DNA from 4 places in the Streptomyces sp. NPDC046925 genome. Region 3 is predicted to be linked to each of the others. Evidence: riboswitches for the same ligand, from Rfam matches in the RefSeq annotation. Region 3 holds a riboswitch; each other region holds the start of a gene.

Region 1 (4,204 bases), on a different contig from region 3:
TTGCGCATGCCGGTCGTGGCGATACGTTCCCGCAGCGCGGCCCAGCGCTCCGGCCAGGTCAGCTCGACGCCGTAGTGGTCGGGGTGCAGGACGCCGCGCGCGGTGCGGGTCTTCTCCCAGGCGGGCAGCGGACCGTTGCGCTCGGCGAGGTCGGCGGACGCCTCGTATGCGGCGAGCATGATCCGCTCGGCGATGCGCGTCGAGAGGGCGCGCGCGGCGGGGGAGTCGAAGGGCAGCTTCAGCTGGAAGAAGACGTCCTGGAGGCCCATCGCGCCCAGGCCCACCGGACGCCACCTGGCGTTCGAGCGGCCCGCCTGCTCGGTCGGGTAGAAGTTGATGTCCACGACGCGGTCGAGGAACGTGACGGCGGTACGGACGGTCTCGTCCAGCCGCTGCCAGTCGATGTCACCGGCAGCCGTGTCCACGAACGCGCCGAGGTTCACCGAGCCCAGGTTGCAGACGGCCGTCTCCCCGTCGTCCGTCACCTCCAGGATCTCCGTGCAGAGGTTGGAGGAGTGGACGGTGTGGCCGGGCTCCGCCGTCTGGTTGGCGGTGCGGTTGGCGGCGTCCTTGAACGTCATCCAGCCGTTGCCGGTCTGCGCGAGGGTGCGCATCATGCGGCCGTAGAGGTCGCGGGCCGGGATGGTCTTGCGGGCCAGCCCGGCGGCCTCGGCCTTGCGGTAGGCGGCGTCGAAGTCGTCGCCCCACAGGTCGACGAGCTCGGGCACGTCGGCCGGGGAGAACAGCGACCAGTCCTGGTCGGCGGCGACCCGGCGCATGAACTCGTCCGGGATCCAGTGCGCGAGGTTGAGGTTGTGCGTGCGACGGGCGTCCTCACCCGTGTTGTCGCGCAGCTCCAGGAACTCCTCGATGTCGGAGTGCCACGTCTCCAGGTAGACGGCGGCCGCGCCCTTGCGCCGGCCGCCCTGGTTCACGGCGGCGACCGACGCGTCCAGGGTCTTCAGGAACGGCACGATGCCGTTGGAGTGCCCGTTCGTGCCGCGGATCAGCGAACCGCGGGCGCGGATGCGGGAGTACGAGAGGCCGATGCCGCCCGCGTGCTTGGAGAGGCGCGCGACCTGGTGGTAGCGGTCGTAGATGGAGTCCAGCTCGTCCAGCGGGGAGTCGAGGAGGTAGCAGGACGACATCTGCGGATGCCGCGTGCCGGAGTTGAAGAGCGTCGGCGACGACGGCAGGTAGTCCAGGCGGCTCATCAGGCGGTACAGGGAGGCGACTTCGTCCACCGAGCGGGCGCTGCCGTCCTCGGCGAGGCCGCTCGCCACGCGCAGCATGAAGTGCTGCGGGGTCTCGATGACGTGCCGGGTGATCGGATGGCGCAGGAGATAGCGGCTGTGCAGGGTGCGCAGGCCGAAGTAGCCGAAGCGGAAGTCGGCGCCGTCCTCGATGGCGTCGTCCACGAGACCGTCCAGGCGCTCCGCGTGGTCCACGGCGAACGCGGCGGTGCGGTCCGCGATCAGGCCCTCGCGATGCCCCACGGCGACCGAGTCGGAGAAGCTGCGCACGCCCTGCGACGCGGCCTCCTCCCGGATGCTGAGCGTGAGGAGCCTGGCCGCCAGCTGCGAGTACGTGGGGTCCTCGGAGATGAGCCCGGCAGCCGCCTCGGTCGCCAGCTCCCGCAGCTCCGCCACATCGGCCTTGGCCGAGCGGCCCCGCAGCGCGGCGGCGGCGACTCTGCCGGGGTCGGCGTCGGGGAGGTCGGCGGTCAGTTCGGTCAGGGTACGCAGCAGCGCGGTTCCCGGGCCGTCGGCGGTCTGCTGACCGTCGGTGGTCTGCGCTGACGCAGGTTCGGCTGGCGCGATGGTCACGGAGCACTCCCTCGCTCGGCTCGGAGCCTTGAGGGAGGGCAGGAGTGACACACGGGCGCGCCCGGGCAGGGCGGTGCTCCGCGTCCACCAGCCCATTCCACGAGGCCCGGACGTCGTCGGCACCCGAACCGGACGGAACGGGTGCACTGTCGGCAGGTCCTCGGACTCATGGGTACGACAAATACGTACTCATACACCGTTGCGGGACAGTTCCGGACTTGCACCGGATTCCCCTGCGGCGACAGCGAGCACGAGCATACATCTTGTGCTGGCTCTGAGCGGCAGCCCCATATCTTGTGTCGGTGCGTGGATCCTCTAGGGTGGCGGCCGAACTGAAGGCCGAACTGGAGGCCGAACTGATGGCCCAACGGGGGGAGTCGGTGTGCGAGCTCGGGTCGCGGGTTGTGCCGCGCTGTTGATGACGCTGCTCAGCGCGTGCGGCGGCGGTGAGGACCAGGTGAAGGCGGCCGATCCGAAGCCCGTGCCGACGCAGAAGCGGACCGGGGAGGTCGGGGTCGACGGCGAGGCCGATCCCCGCAAGGTCTTCACGGAGGCCGAACTCAAGGCCGCTCTGCTGCCCGCGAAGGAGGTCGGGCCGAAGGCCAAGGCATACGACGTCACCACCGGCGCCTTCGGTCAGCAGTACGGCGGCGGCGATTGGGGCAGCTGCGCTCCCGGCAAGGACGCGCGCGAGGAGTTGGCGCGACTGCGGGGGAACAGCGCGGGCCACACGGTGCGGCCCTTCCCGGGCGCGATCGAGGACAAGGACCCGTTCGTCCACGTGGCCCTGGTCTCGATGCCGGTCGAGCGGGCGAAGCGCCACGTCACGCTGCGCAGGCAGCTCAACGACGCATGCCCCCGCGTCACCGTCGACACCGAGGCGGCTCCGGTTCGGGAGCACCACACGGCCGGGAAGCTGCCGGACCTCGGCGACGAAGCCATCGTGGAGAGCACGCGGACCACGGGCGGCGACGAGTACGACGGCACCGCGCGCCACAAGGTCGAGGTGCGGGTCGGCGGCGTGCTCGTCCTGGTGGACGCGGGCACCGACAAGGACGTGGCGATACTCGCGGCGGCCAAGGCGGCCGCACACGTCCGGACGGATCTCTACAGGACCTCGTGACGCCGTACGCATACGACGACGGGCCGCCGGATTGCTCCGGCGGCCCGTGTCATTCGCTTGCGTAGGACGGCTCAGTGCCCGACCGGCGCTCCCGCCGTGGCCGGGGGAAGCTCCTCCACGACGCCGGGGTCGCCGACGTCCGCGGTGTAGTCGCCGGGGGAGGTCTCGTCGATGCCGTCAGGGGCCTTCACGGCGCGCAGGACGAAGGTGAGGGCCACGGTGACCAACACGTTCAGGACGAACGCCGTGAGGCCGATGTAGCCGATCTCGCCGATGCCGGGGATCTCGTCCGACGAGCCGCCGAAGTGCTTCTGCGTCGGCGAGGCGACACCGTACGCGGCGGCCGTTCCGTAGACCATGCCGACCGCCCAGCCGGCGAGCAGCGCCCAGCGGTGGAACCAGCGCGTGAACAGGCCGCCGACCAGTGCGGGCATGGTCTGCAGGATCCAGATGCCGCCCAGGAGCTGGAAGTTGATCGCGACCGTCTTGTCCATGGTGAGGACGAAGGCGAGCGCGCCCACCTTCACCAGGAGCGAGACCAGCTTGGAGACCTTCGTCTCCTGCTCGGGCGTCGCGTCCGGCTTGAGGAAGTCCTTGTAGATGTTCCTGGTGAAGAGGTTCGCGGCCGCGATCGACATGATCGCGGCGGGCACGAGGGCGCCGATGCCGATGGCGGCGAACGCGACGCCGGTGAACCAGTCGGGGAACATGTTCTCGAACAGCTGCGGAATGGCCAGCTGCCCGTTCTCCACCTTGACCCCGGCCGCGATCGCCATGAAGCCGAGCAGCGCCAGCAGGCCCAGCATCAGCGAGTAGAGCGGCAGGATCGTGGTGTTGCGGCGGATCACGTTGCGGCTCTTGGAGGAGAGCGTCGCCGTGATCGAGTGCGGGTACATGAACAGCGCGAGCGCGGACCCGAGCGCGAGCGTGGCGTAGGTCCACTGCCCGGTGTGCCCCGGCGCGAGACCCGCCACGGGCTTGCCCGCCGCCTCGTTGGCCGCGGAGAACTTGTCGTTCGCCGCCGAGAAGATCGCGTCGAATCCGCCGAGCTTGATCGGGATGTAGATGATCGCGACGGCGATGACGAGGTAGATCAGGCCGTCCTTCACGAACGCGATCAGCGCGGGGGCGCGCAGACCCGACGAGTACGTGTACGCGGCGAGCACCGCGAACGCGATCAGGAGCGGCAGGTCCTTGATGAACCAGTTGGTGTCGGGACCGCCGCCGACGCCCATGACGTCGAGCACGGCCTGGA
Region 2 (4,204 bases), on a different contig from region 3:
GCGGCGAGAGCCCCCGGGCTGCCGGGGACGGTCGCCGGGGTGTCCCGTTTCTCGCCGTGTACGTGAGAGATCTCGTACCCCTCGGGGGTGGCGACGACGTCGATCCACTCTCCGTGGGGATGGCCGCACCGGCGTGCGCATCCCGACCAGTACACGGGCAGCGCCCCCACCGGGCCGAGGGCGGCCGTCGCGGTGGCGCGTACGTCGTCCAGGGACTTGGCGCAGCCGGGCCTGCCGATGCAGGCTCCCACGCCGGTCCAGGGCGATGCGGACGCGGTGACGAGCCCGGCGGTCCGCAGGTTCTCCAGGAGTTCCGCGGCCTTCGAGCGCTCGACTCCCGGCAGGACGATCCCGCGCCAGGGCGTCAGGCGCAACTCGCCGTTGCCGTGGTCGCGTGCGGTGTCGGTCAGTGTCCGCCACTGGGTCGCGCCGACGCGTCCCAGCGGCAGGCCCAGGGAGAGCGCGTCCGTCCCGTGCGGCCCCGGCACGACGCCGAGGTCGGGACCGCCGACGTCCCGGGGGAGCGGGGCGGCGGCGAGGGCGTGGCCGAACTCGGCCTGCCGCAACCGGCGTACGACCGCGTCGAGGAGAGGGCCGGTGCCGCCGGGCAGATCCGTCACCCGCCAGGCGCCCGTGCCGGCCGCCTGGTCCAGGAAGGCCTCGGCGGCGATGAGGGCGGCCCGCGGCGCCTGCGCGGAACGTACGAGTACGGCATCCCGCGCCGGGCCGATCCGCAGCAGTGCTTCGTCGTCGCCCCGCGCCGTCAGGGTCACGTCCCCGCCGAGAGCGCCCACGTCACCGCGGCCGTCGTCGAGCGCGAACAGGAACCGGCCGGACAAATCGGCGGCCTGGTCGCTGGCGCACAGCAGTTCGTCCAGGGCGGACAGCCACGCGCGGATGTCCCGCTCTCCCCGGCCGTCGAGACCCGAGAGCGGCGAAGCCACCACATTGCGGGCACGCTCGTGGCGTTCGGAGGGCAACAGCCCCGCACCGGCGAGGACATGAGCCAGTTCGCCGCCGCAGTCCGCACCGAGGCCGCGCAGCTGGACGTTGCCGCGCGATGTGAGATGCAACTCGTCGTCTCCGAGGCGCTCCGCCAGCTCCCGCAGCACATCGGCCTGCCCCGCGTTCAGGACCCCGCTCGGAATACGGACGCGCGCCAAAGCCCCGTCGTCCGCCCGGTGCAGCCGAAGCGTCCCGGGGCAGGCGTCACCGCGGCTGCGGGCAGACTCGTCTCCCGGAACCGCAGGCGAGGGGACCGATGGGGGCATGGCGGCGAGCATACCGACCTATCGCAGCAGGTCCGCCTGCCCCCCGGTAGTTGATCGGCCCTTAGTATTTCTAGCGACGGGCCGGCCGGCCCGTCGTCGCCACAGACGGCGACAAGGGGAGGAAGCCCGGTGAGATTCCGGCGCGGTCCCGCCACTGTGAGCCCGGCCCTGGTGCCGGGTGAGTCAGGAACTCCCTTCCCCGAGCTCTCGTCCGCTCGAGCAGGGGAGACGCCATCGACACCACCCGGGGCGTGGACACCCCGAGGAAGGCACGACGCCGCATGATCCTGCTCCTGTCGACGTCCGACACCGACCTGCTCAGCGCCCGCGCCGCAAGCGGCCCGGTCGCCTACCGCTACGCGAACCCCTCCCGGCTCGCGCTCGAGGACCTTCCGCAGCTCCTGGACGGCGCCGATCTGGTCGTCGTACGTCTCCTGGGCGGCGTACGCGCCTGGCAGGACGGCCTCGACCAAGTCATCGCCACCGGGCGCCCCGTGGTCGTCCTCACCGGCGAACAGGCCCCCGACGCCCAGCTGATGGCCGCCTCGACCGTCCCCATCGGCCTTGCGGCGGAGGCCCACGCCTATCTGGCCCACGGCGGCCCGGACAACCTGGAGCAGCTGGCCCGGTTCCTCTCCGACACCGTGCTGCTCACCGGCCACGGCTTCGAACCGCCCGCCGCCGCGCCCGCCTGGGGCCCGCTGGAGCGCACCGCCCGCCAGGTCGAGGGACCGACCGTCGCGGTGCTCTACTACCGCGCCCACCACATGAGCGGCAACACCGCCTTCATCGACGCCCTGTGCGGCGCGATAGAGGACGCCGGTGCCCGCCCGATGCCGCTGTACGTCGCCTCGCTGCGTACCCCCGAGGCCGAACTCATCGAGGAACTGCGCTCCGCCGACGCGATCGTGACCACGGTCCTCGCGGCGGGCGGCACGCGGCCCGCGGAAGCCTCCGCGGGCGGCGACGACGAGTCCTGGGACGCCGGAGCCCTCAGCGGTCTCGACGTCCCCATCCTCCAGGCGCTCTGCCTCACCAGCTCGCGGACCGCCTGGGAGGACAACGACGAGGGCGTATCGCCGCTGGACGCGGCCACCCAGATCGCCGTCCCCGAGTTCGACGGCCGCCTGATCACGGTGCCGTTCTCGTTCAAGGAGATCGACGAGGACGGTCTGCCCGCGTATGTCGCGGACGAGGAGCGCGCGGCTCGGGTGGCGGGTGTCGCCGTACGGCACGCGCGCCTTCGCCACATCCCGGCCGCCGACAAGCGCATCGCGCTCGTCCTGTCCGCGTACCCGACCAAGCACTCGCGGATCGGCAACGCGGTGGGCCTGGCCACCCCCGCCAGCGCCGTCGCCCTGCTGCGCCGCCTCCAGGAAGAGGGCTACGACTTCGGCACGGAGGAGGTGCCCGGCCTCGTCTCCGGTGACGGGGACGAGCTGATCTACGCGCTGATCGAGGCGGGCGGCCACGACCAGGAGTGGCTCACCGAGGAGCAGCTGGCCCGCAACCCCGTCCGTATCCCGGCGGCCGACTACCGCCGCTGGTTCGCGACGCTCCCCGCCGAGCTGCGCGAGTCCGTGGAGGAGCACTGGGGCCCCGCGCCCGGCGAGATGTTCGTCGACCGCTCCCGCAACCCGGAGGGCGACATCGTCCTTGCCGCCCTGCGCCGCGGCAACCTGCTCATCCTCATCCAGCCGCCGCGCGGCTTCGGCGAGAACCCCATCGCGATCTACCACGACCCCGATCTGCCGCCCTCGCACCACTACTTGGCCGCCTACCGCTGGATCGCCGCCTCCGCCGACGACAACGGCTTCGGCGCCGACGCGATGATCCACCTCGGCAAGCACGGCAACCTCGAATGGCTGCCCGGCAAGAACGCGGGCCTGTCCGCAGCCTGCGGCCCCGACGCGGCCCTGGGCGACCTGCCCCTGATCTACCCGTTCCTGGTCAACGACCCGGGAGAGGGCACGCAGGCCAAGCGGCGCGTGCACGCCACCCTCGTGGACCATCTCGTACCGCCGATGGCCCGCGCCGACAGCTACGGCGACATCGCCCGCCTGGAACAACTCCTGGACGAGCACGCCCAGATCGCCGCGATGGACCCGGCGAAGCTGCCCGCGATCCGCGCCCAGATCTGGACCCTGATCCAGGCCGCCAAGCTCGACCACGACCTGGGGCTCGAAGACCGCCCCGAGGACGAGGGCTTCGACGAGTTCATCATGCATCTCGACGGCTGGCTCTGTGAGATCAAGGACGTCCAGATCCGCGACGGCCTGCACGTCCTGGGCGGCGCCCCGGCCGGCGCCGACCGCGTCAACCTGGTCCTCGCCATCCTGCGCGCCCGCCAGATCTGGGGCGGCACCGCGTCACTTCCCGGCCTGCGCGAGGCGCTTGGCCTCGACGAGTCGGCGGCCACCCGCACCGACGCCGACCGGGTCGAGGAGCAGGCGCGCGCCCTGGTCCAGGCGATGGAGGACGCCCACTGGGCGCCGGAGGCCGTCGCCACGGTCGCGGCGGGCCACCCGCAGGCGGTCGCCGACATCCTCGACTTCGCCGTGCGCGAGGTCGTACCGCGCCTGGCTTCCACGACCGACGAACTGGACCACGCCGTCCACGCCCTGGAGGGTGGCTTCGTCCCCGCGGGACCCTCGGGCTCCCCGCTGCGCGGCCTGGTCAACGTCCTGCCGACCGGCCGCAACTTCTACTCCGTCGACCCCAAGGCGGTGCCGTCGAAACTCGCCTGGGAGACCGGCCAGGCCCTGGCCGACTCGCTCCTGGAGCGCTACCGCACCGACAACGGCGCCTGGCCGACCTCGGTGGGCCTGTCCCTGTGGGGTACGAGTGCCATGCGCACCGCCGGTGACGACATCGCCGAGGCCCTTGCGCTGCTCGGCATCCGCCCGGTCTGGGACGACGCCTCGCGGCGCGTC
Region 3 (4,204 bases):
ACGGCGGCGAGGTCGTCGAGCTGTCCCGCGGCGGCCTCGGTGAAGTCCAGGGCGAGGCCCTCGACCGGCGCCTTGGCGAGCACCGGCAGCGCGTCGCCGAGCCTGCCGAAGTAGGAGGCGACCAGGAGTTGCGGACGGTCGGTGAGGGCGCCGAGGTCGCGGTAGGCGCGGGCGGCGGCGTTGAGCTCGGCCGGGGTGCGGTCCTGGACCAGGGCGGGCTCGTCGAGCTGCATCCATTCGGCACCGGCGGCGCGCAGATCGGCGAGAACCTCGGCGTACACGGGAAGGAGCCGGTCGAGCAGCGTGAGCGGCTCGAAGTCGGCGGCCGTGCCCGGCGCGGGCTTGGCGAGGAGCAGATAGGTGACCGGGCCGACGAGGACCGGCCGGGCGGCGAGGCTCAGCGCGAGGGCCTCCTTCAGCTCGGCGACCTGCTTGCCGGAGTCGGCGGTGAAGACGGTGTCGGGGCCGAGCTCCGGCACGAGGTAGTGGTAGTTGGTGTCGAACCACTTGGTCATTTCGAGCGGCGCCACGTCCCGGGTGCCGCGGGCCATCGCGAAATAGCCGTCGAGCCGGTCGGTGTCGAAGGCCTCGCGGTGGCGCGGGGGCACGGCGCCGACCATGACACTGGTGTCCAGGACATGGTCGTAGTACGAGAAGTCGCCGGTCGGCACTTCATGGATACCCGCGTCGGCCAGGTGCTGCCAGGTGGCCCCGCGCAGTCGGGCCGCGGTGTCCCGGAGGGCGTCGGCGGTGACGCGGCCCCTCCAGTAGCCCTCGACGGCCTTCTTCAGCTCCCGGTGGGGGCCCTGGCGGGGGTAGCCGTACACGGTGGACCGTGCCGCCGCGGCTGCGGACTTCGATGTCACGGAAATCTCCTTCGCGAGATGACTCCTGAGCATCCCGGTGATGGGACACGGACGCGAAGGGATGACGAACCGGGCGGACCCGACACGCGCCATGAGCGCGGTGCTCCGCCTGATCCGCACGCCGACCCGCCCACGAGGTCACCGGGATATCCGCACGTGAGGGATCACGTGCGGGCAACGGGCAGGTCTTCGGACTCGCGGGCACATCTGCCGGGGCAGATTCCTACTGGCCGTCGCTTCCCGGATCCGCCTGGATCCAGTGCGTATGACGGCGGTCGTTCCCACTCACCGCTGCGGGGCAGTCCCGGATTCCCACCGGGTTCCCTCTTGCGACGCGTCTGCCTGGCGGGCAGGGCGAACCAGCTGCACGGGCAACCCTAGAGGGCGGACGACCCGCCGAACAGTTCTGATCAGGTTCCGGACCGTGAGGTGAGACACGGTCCCCGGGCTGCGAGATCCGCCACGCCTCGCGGCTGGTCTACTCCGACGGACTCGACCTCGACAACGCGTCCTTCGCCGTGCCCATCGGCATGGGCTGCCGCCTGGAACACGGGGGCGCTCACGGGCCGGGGCACATGCGCTGACCAGGGGCGTACGCCCCGGTCGTGTGCGCTCGCGCGTGCCACAGGCGCGGGTGTTCCGCAAGTTGTCAGGAATTGCGGTTGCGCACTAGGGTCACCACGCCTTGGTGAACGGGAAATCCGGTGTGATGCCGGTGCGGCCCTCGCCACTGTGATCGGGAAGTCCGGCTCCAGCCCTCGCGGCAGCCACTGGGTACGCACGTACCCGGGAAGGCGGAGTCCGGTCGGTACGACCCGTCAGCCAGGAGACCGGCCAAGGCGCGTTGTCCATCCACGAGGTGCTGGAGAGGGTCTGCTTAGCCATGCACATAGCCGAGGGTTTCCTCCCACCGGCGCACGCGATCGCCTGGGGCGTAGCGTCCGCGCCGTTCGTCGTCCACGGAGTCCGCTCCCTGACCCGTGAGGTCAAGGAGCACCCCGAGAGCACTCTGCTCCTGGGTGCCTCCGGTGCCCTCACATTTGTCCTTTCCGCGCTGAAGATCCCTTCCGTGACGGGCAGTTGCTCGCACCCCACGGGAACCGGGCTCGGCGCGATCCTGTTCCGGCCGCCGATCATGACGGTGCTCGGCACGATCACGCTGCTCTTCCAGGCGCTGCTGCTCGCCCACGGCGGGCTCACCACGCTCGGCGCCAACGTCTTCTCCATGGCGATCGTCGGGCCATGGGCCGGATACGCCGTCTACCGCCTCCTGAAGCGGTACGACGTGCCGCTCATGGTCGCCGTGTTCTTCGGCGCGTTCGTCGCCGACCTGTCCACGTACTGCGTCACCAGCGTCCAGCTGGCCCTGGCGTTCCCCGACCCGAGCAGCGGATTCATCGGCGCCCTGGGCAAGTTCGGCGGCATCTTCGCCGTCACGCAGATCCCCCTCGCGGTCAGCGAGGGCCTGCTCACCGTCCTGGTGATGCGGCTGCTCGTGCAGTCCAGCAAGGGCGAGCTCACCCGGCTCGGCGTGCTGCTCCAGGGCAAGAAGACCGACAAGGGCAGCAAGACGGACACCAAGACGGAGACGGGGGCCAGCGCCTGATGAGCCGGAACGCGAAGATCAACACCCTGCTCCTGGTCATCGTCGCCGCGCTCGCGGCACTGCCGCTGGTGCTCGGCCTCGGAGATCACAAGAAGGAGCCGTTCACCGGGGCCGACGCCCAGGCCGAGACAGCGATCACCGAGATCAAGCCGGACTACGAGCCCTGGTTCTCGCCGCTGTACGAACCCCCGTCCGGGGAAGTCGAGTCGGCGCTCTTCGCCCTGCAGGCGGCCCTCGGCGCGGGCGTCCTCGCGTACTACTTCGGCCTGCGCAAGGGCCGCCGTCAGGGCGCCGAACAGGCACTGGCGCAGGAAGCGGACACGGAGCGGACGGCAACGGCGGAGCGGACGGCGGACAGGGAGCAGACGGCGGACACGGCGGGCAGCAGGCCCGGGTCCGAGCAGGTCTGAGCCCGCGTGCTGCCCATCGACGCGGCGGCGCACAGCAGTCGCTGGCGCCGCCGTCACCCCGTGGACAAGGCCGTGCTCGGGCTCGGCCTCACCGTCCTCGCCGTCTCCCTGCCGCCCTGGCCGGGTGCCGCCCTGGTACTGCTCGCCGCGCTCGCGGTGCTGCTCGGACCCGCCGGAGTGCCGCCGCGCAAACTGTGGCGCGCCTACCGCGTGCCGCTCGGCTTCTGCGTCACCGGCGCCCTGACCCTGATCGTCCAACTCGGCGGGCCCGAAGGGTTCGTCACGCTCGCCGACGGCGGCCCGGCGCGGGCGGGCGGTCTGCTCCTGCGCACATCGGCCGCCTCCCTCGGCGTCCTGCTCTTCGCCTTCACCACCCCCATGTCGGACCTGCTGCCCCGCCTGGTTAAAGCGGGCGTGCCGGCGCCGGTCGTGGACGTGGCCCTGGTCATGTACCGGATGAGCTTCCTGCTCCTGGACTCCATGAGCCGCATCCGGCAGGCGCAGGCCGCACGGCTCGGCCACACCACACGGGCCGCCACCTGGCGCTCCCTCGGCTCGCTCGGCGCCACCGCGTTCGTGCGGGCCTTCGACCGGGCGACCCGGCTGCAGGCCGGGCTCGCCGGACGCGGCTACGACGGAACGCTGCGAGTGCTCGTGCCCGAGGCCCGGATCTCCCGGAGCTTCGTGGCCGCGAGCGCGGCACTCCTCACGGGCCTCGCGGTCCTCACCCTCGTACTGGAAAGGCTTCTTCCATGAGCGAGCCAAGCGCTCCTCCTGCCGGGACGCTCGTCGCTCTGCGCGGCGCGTCCTACGCGTACGAGGACGGTCCCACCGTGCTCAGCGGTCTGGACTTCGACGTCACCGAGGGCCGCGCCCTCGCGCTCCTGGGGCGCAACGGCAGCGGCAAGACCACCCTCATGCGGCTGCTGAGCGGCGGACTCCGCCCCGACCAGGGCGGATTGGCCCTCGGGGGAGACCCCGTGACGTACGACCGCAAGGGTCTTACGCGGCTGCGCACCACCGTTCAGCTGGTCGTCCAGGACCCGGACGACCAACTGTTCGCCGCCTCGGTCGAGCAGGACGTGTCCTTCGGGCCGCTGAACCTGGGGCTGCCCGACGGCGAGGTCCGCGCCCGGGTCGCCGAGGCGCTTGCAGCGCTCGACATCAGCGCCCTGGCGGACCGCCCCACCCATCTGCTCTCCTACGGCCAGCGCAAGCGGACGGCCATCGCGGGCGCCGTGGCGATGCGCCCGCGCGTACTGATCCTCGACGAGCCGACCGCCGGGCTCGACCCCGACGGCCAGGAACGCCTCCTGACCACC
Region 4 (4,204 bases), on a different contig from region 3:
CGGCACCTCCTGCGGGTCGAGGACCGTACGGGCCAGCGTGTCCACCCACACCAGGAACACCGCGCCCGCGAGCGCCGTGACCGGGAGCAGCCGTCCGTGCCCCGAGCCGACCAGGGCGCGGGCCGCGTGCGGCAGGACGAGGCCGACGAAGCCGATGGCGCCCGCGCTGCTGACCAGGGCCGCCGTGAGCAGGGCCGTGACGGAGAGCAGCAGGAGGCGGGTGCGGGCGACGTGGACGCCCAGTGTCGCCGCCGCGTCCTGGCCGAACACGAACGCGTCCAGGGTGCGGGCGTGCGCGAGGCAGACGGTGAGCGCGACGACGAGCACCGCCCCGCACAGCCAGACGTCCGTCCAGCCGACCCCGCTCAACGAGCCGAGCAGCCAGAACAGGACACTCCGCGTCGTCTCCGCGTCGCCCGCCGTGAGGATCACGAACGAGGTGAGCGCGGAGAAGAGCTGCATCGCCGCCACCCCGGAGAGGACCACCCGGTCGGCGCTACCGCCGAGGGTGTGGCTGAGCAGCAGGACGAGGGCGAAGGACACGACGGCCCCGACGAACGCGCCCGCCGAGACCGACACCACTCCCCCACCGACCCCGAGGACGACGATCGCGACCGCCCCCGTGGACGCCCCCGAGGAGACGCCGAGCACGAAGGGGTCGGCGAGCGGGTTGCGCAGGAGGGACTGGAGGACCGTTCCGCAGACCGCGAGGCCCGCGCCGCAGACCGCCGCGAGGAGCGTGCGCGGCATGCGGAGGTTCCAGACGATGCCGTCCCGGATGGGCGTCAGCGTCGCCTCGCCCCAGCCGAGATGGGCGGCCACCGCCGACCACACGTCCGGTACGGAGATGTCGGCGGGGCCGATGGTGACGGCCACCGCCACGGAGAGGGCGAGGGCGGCGAGGCCCGTCGTCCAGAGCAGGGCGGAACGTATGCCGCCGAAGGCGGCTGCCCTCACTTGGCGAGCCCGAACTCGCGCAAGGCGTCGGCGACTTGCTCCACGCCGTCCACCGTGCGGATGGTCGGGTTCATGGCCTGGCCGCTCAGCAGGACGTACCGCTTCTTCTTCACGGCGGTCAGGTTCTTGGTGGCCGGGTTGGACTCCAGGAACTCGATCTTCTTCTTCGCGCTCTCGGCGGTCTGCGACTTGCGGGTCAGGTCGCCGATGACCAGGACGTCGGGGTCGCGGTCCGCCACGGTCTCCCAGTTGATCTGGGGCCACTCCTCGCGGGTGTCGTCGAAGACGTTCTTCACGCCGAGTTCGCGGGTGATGATGCCGGGCGCTCCGCAGCAGCCCGCGATGTAGGGGGCGTCGGAGTTGGCGAACCAGTAGAGGACCGAGGTGTCGGACGCGTCAGCCTTCTTGATGGTCTTCGCGGCCTTCGCCACCCGCGCCTTGAGGTCCGCGATCAGGCGTTCGCCGCGCTTCTCGACCCCGAACGCCTCGGCCAGGTCCCGCACCTCGCCGTAGACCGTGTCCATGGTCAGCGTCTTGACGCGCTTGCCGTCGCCGTCGCCGCTGTTGTCCTTGCCCGCGCAGTCGGACGGCGAGACATAGGCGGGTACGCCGAGTTCGGCGAACTTGGCGCGGTCGGCGACGCCGCCCTTGCTGACCGTCGCCGTGAAGGACGCGGTGACGAAGTCGGGCTCCTTGGCGAGGACCTTCTCGAAGGAGGGGTAGCTGTCGGCGATCCGCTCGACCTTGGCGTTGTCCTTCTCCAGGCCCTTGAGCACCGGGTCCGTCCAGGTACCGGTGCCAACCATACGGTCCGCGAGGCCCAGCGAGAGCAGGATCTCGGTGGAGCCCTGGTCGAGGGAGACCGCGCGCTGCGGCGGCGCCTTGATCTCCGCCTTCTTGCCGCAGGAGGTCAGAGTCAGCGGGTAGCCGTCGGTCTTCTTGCCCCCGCCGGAAGTGGCGGAGGAGTCCGACGAGCCGCCGCAGGCGGTCAGAGTGAGGGCCAAGGCCGCGCTGAGGAAAGCAGGGACGGATATACGTACACGACGGGCTGTGGAGGACACACGATCCCTTGAGTCTCATGGCTCATACGCGGAGCCTGGCCTGCTTCATCACCTGTGCCGCTCGGTGCGCGGCGCAGGCGCCAGCAGGTCTTCGGACTCGGGGATCGGCCGGACGGGGCGCCTTCCCGGGCGTCCGTGGACGCCCAGTGGCCGTGGCCCCGCCCGTTCCCCCTCACCGCTGCGCGTCAGTTCCGGATTCGCACCGGATTCCCTGGCCCTGGTGTGGGTTGACTGGCGCTCGCAAGCTATCACGCGAGGTCAGGACCTCTGGTCGGCCCTCGGTGCGCCGCGGTAGGTGCCGAAGGACCACTTGTTGCCCTCGGGGTCGGCGATCGCGAACTCCCGGCTGCCGTACGGCTTGTCCTCGATCTCCCGGGTGATCTCGACCCCGGCGTCGCTGAGCCGCCGGTAGAGGTCGTCCACATGGTCGGTGACGACGTACGTGCCGAAGGTGCCCGGCTTCAGGCACCAGTCCCCGGCCCCGTCGTCGTACGAGCCGAGCATGATCGCGCCGCCCTCGGGCCAGTCGAGCTCGGCGTGGGCCACGCTGTCGCCGTCCTGGTAGACGGCGGTGCGCAGAAAGCCGACCGTGCCGACCAGGAAGTCGATCAGGGCGGGGGCGTCGTGCGCCTGGAGGGTCGGCCAGACGCTGGGGGCGCGACCGGCGGGGGTGGACCGGGGCTGCTGGTCCTGCTTCTCGGTGGTGTCCATGTCGCTGGTGTTCATGTCGGTGGTGTTCACGTCGCTGGTGTTCATGTCGGTGGTGTTCATGGCTCCTACTCTTCGCCCCCGCCATGGCTCCCGGCTTGGATATTCCGGCACTCTTCGGCCAGCCAGCCGCTGGGGCTCGCGCCGGTGTACTGCCGGAAGTCCCGTACCAGGTGGGAGTGGTCGTAATAGCCGCAGTCGGCGGCGACACCGGCCAGGTCGGGGGCGGCGCCCGCCGCGACGGAGCGTACGACGGCGTTGCGTGCACGCTGGAAGCGCATCAGGCGGCCCGCCTGCTTGGGGCTCAGGCCCGTCTCGGCGCGGAAGAGCGTGGTCAGGCGGCGTTCGCTGAGCGCGACGTGCCGGGAGAGGCCGCGCAGGGTGCCGACGCCCTGGTGCCGGGCCAGCCAGGCCCAGGCCTCGGCGACCTCCGGGCGTACGGCTCCCCCGGCGTCCGCGTCCGCCGCGCGCTGCCGCAAATAGGCGGACAGGGAGGTGAACCGCTGCTCCCAGCCGCTCTGCTCGCACAGCAGCTCCCGTACGTCGGCGGCGCGGCGCCCCATCACGTCCGCGCCGGGCGTGACCAGGTCGGCCGCCAGCTCCGCCGCGGGTACGCCGAACAGGGCGCGGGCGGCGAGCGGGTGCACGGCGAGCTGGATGCCCGCCTCGTGCTCGGGCCGTACGACGTACGCCGGGGACTGGTGCAGGCCGCCCACGACGATGTCCGTGCGCATGGCGTCGGGGCCGGTCGCCTGCCGGGGGCTGTGGCCGGTGGCGACGGGGCCGTCGAGGGAGAAGATCAGCGTGAGATAGGGGGACGGCAGGCCGCGGTGCAGACCGGGCTGCTCGCCCGCCGTGCGGTAACCGACGGCGGACACCACCATGCCGTCGAGCCGCGGAGCGGCCCGTACGAACTCCGGGGAGACGCTCTCCATGCCTTCCAGTATGCGATGCGCGTCGCTGCCGAGCAGGGCCGGAGAGCGTCGCTCCGGAGCAGGGCCGAAAGGCGTGCGGGCGTCTGACGCTGCTACCCGCGCGCAGGCGTCCCATGCCCGTTCCGTCCGGTGATGTCGATCATGGGAATCCGCCGCTCGGCCCCATACGATGACCCGCCGCTCCGGACGGGGCGCAGACCGCTCTCAGGGGGCACAGAACCATGGCATCAATGGCAAAGGGCAAGCTTGCCGTACTCGGCACGGCGGGCGCGCTCACCGCGGCCGTCATCGCGGGGACGGCGCTCTGGCCGAGCACGGACGCGACGGCCGCCGACGCCTCCGCGAAGACCGCCGCGAAGAGCGCCGGGGCCGCGGCCGAGCTGAAGCACTGGCCCGCACCGGTCGCGAAGAAGCTGGGCAAGGTCATCGCGGAGAACGGCGGCAAGGGCGCGTACGCCGTCTTCGACGCGGACAACACGACGTACCGCAACGACCTGGAGGAGTCCCTCCTGCCCTTCCTGGAGATGAAGGGGGTACTGACCC

Evidence for each region. Region 3 has a riboswitch for cobalamin ahead of ABZ906_RS30420 (energy-coupling factor ABC transporter permease). Riboswitches for the same ligand answer to the same signal wherever they lie in the genome.
Region 1: another riboswitch for cobalamin. It lies ahead of ABZ906_RS25945 (ribonucleoside-diphosphate reductase subunit alpha); the one in region 3 lies ahead of ABZ906_RS30420 (energy-coupling factor ABC transporter permease).
Region 2: another riboswitch for cobalamin. It lies ahead of cobN (cobaltochelatase subunit CobN); the one in region 3 lies ahead of ABZ906_RS30420 (energy-coupling factor ABC transporter permease).
Region 4: another riboswitch for cobalamin. It lies ahead of ABZ906_RS15565 (ABC transporter substrate-binding protein); the one in region 3 lies ahead of ABZ906_RS30420 (energy-coupling factor ABC transporter permease).

The regions. Positions count from the first base shown of each region.
Region 1 is NZ_JBEYWZ010000006.1:343,821-348,024, forward strand. Features, by position in the region: gene ABZ906_RS25945 (ribonucleoside-diphosphate reductase subunit alpha) at 1-1,826, opposite strand, end outside; cobalamin riboswitch at 1,960-2,101, opposite strand; gene ABZ906_RS25950 (hypothetical protein) at 2,209-2,949, shown strand; gene mctP (monocarboxylate uptake permease MctP) at 3,021-4,204, opposite strand, start outside.
Region 2 is NZ_JBEYWZ010000010.1:195,887-200,090, reverse strand. Features, by position in the region: gene ABZ906_RS32930 (precorrin-3B synthase) at 1-1,283, opposite strand, end outside; cobalamin riboswitch at 1,332-1,484, shown strand; gene cobN (cobaltochelatase subunit CobN) at 1,553-4,204, shown strand, end outside.
Region 3 is NZ_JBEYWZ010000009.1:30,100-34,303, forward strand. Features, by position in the region: gene metE (5-methyltetrahydropteroyltriglutamate--homocysteine S-methyltransferase) at 1-866, opposite strand, end outside; cobalamin riboswitch at 1,029-1,245, opposite strand; partial or broken gene ABZ906_RS30415 (short-chain fatty acyl-CoA regulator family protein) at 1,295-1,411, shown strand; cobalamin riboswitch at 1,522-1,720, shown strand; gene ABZ906_RS30420 (energy-coupling factor ABC transporter permease) at 1,750-2,472, shown strand; gene ABZ906_RS30425 (energy-coupling factor ABC transporter substrate-binding protein) at 2,472-2,882, shown strand; gene cbiQ (cobalt ECF transporter T component CbiQ) at 2,889-3,638, shown strand; gene ABZ906_RS30435 (ATP-binding cassette domain-containing protein) at 3,635-4,204, shown strand, end outside.
Region 4 is NZ_JBEYWZ010000003.1:513,371-517,574, forward strand. Features, by position in the region: gene ABZ906_RS15560 (iron chelate uptake ABC transporter family permease subunit) at 1-957, opposite strand, end outside; gene ABZ906_RS15565 (ABC transporter substrate-binding protein) at 954-2,018, opposite strand; cobalamin riboswitch at 2,083-2,269, opposite strand; gene ABZ906_RS15570 (VOC family protein) at 2,277-2,729, opposite strand; gene ABZ906_RS15575 (helix-turn-helix domain-containing protein) at 2,795-3,661, opposite strand; gene ABZ906_RS15580 (HAD family hydrolase) at 3,883-4,204, shown strand, end outside.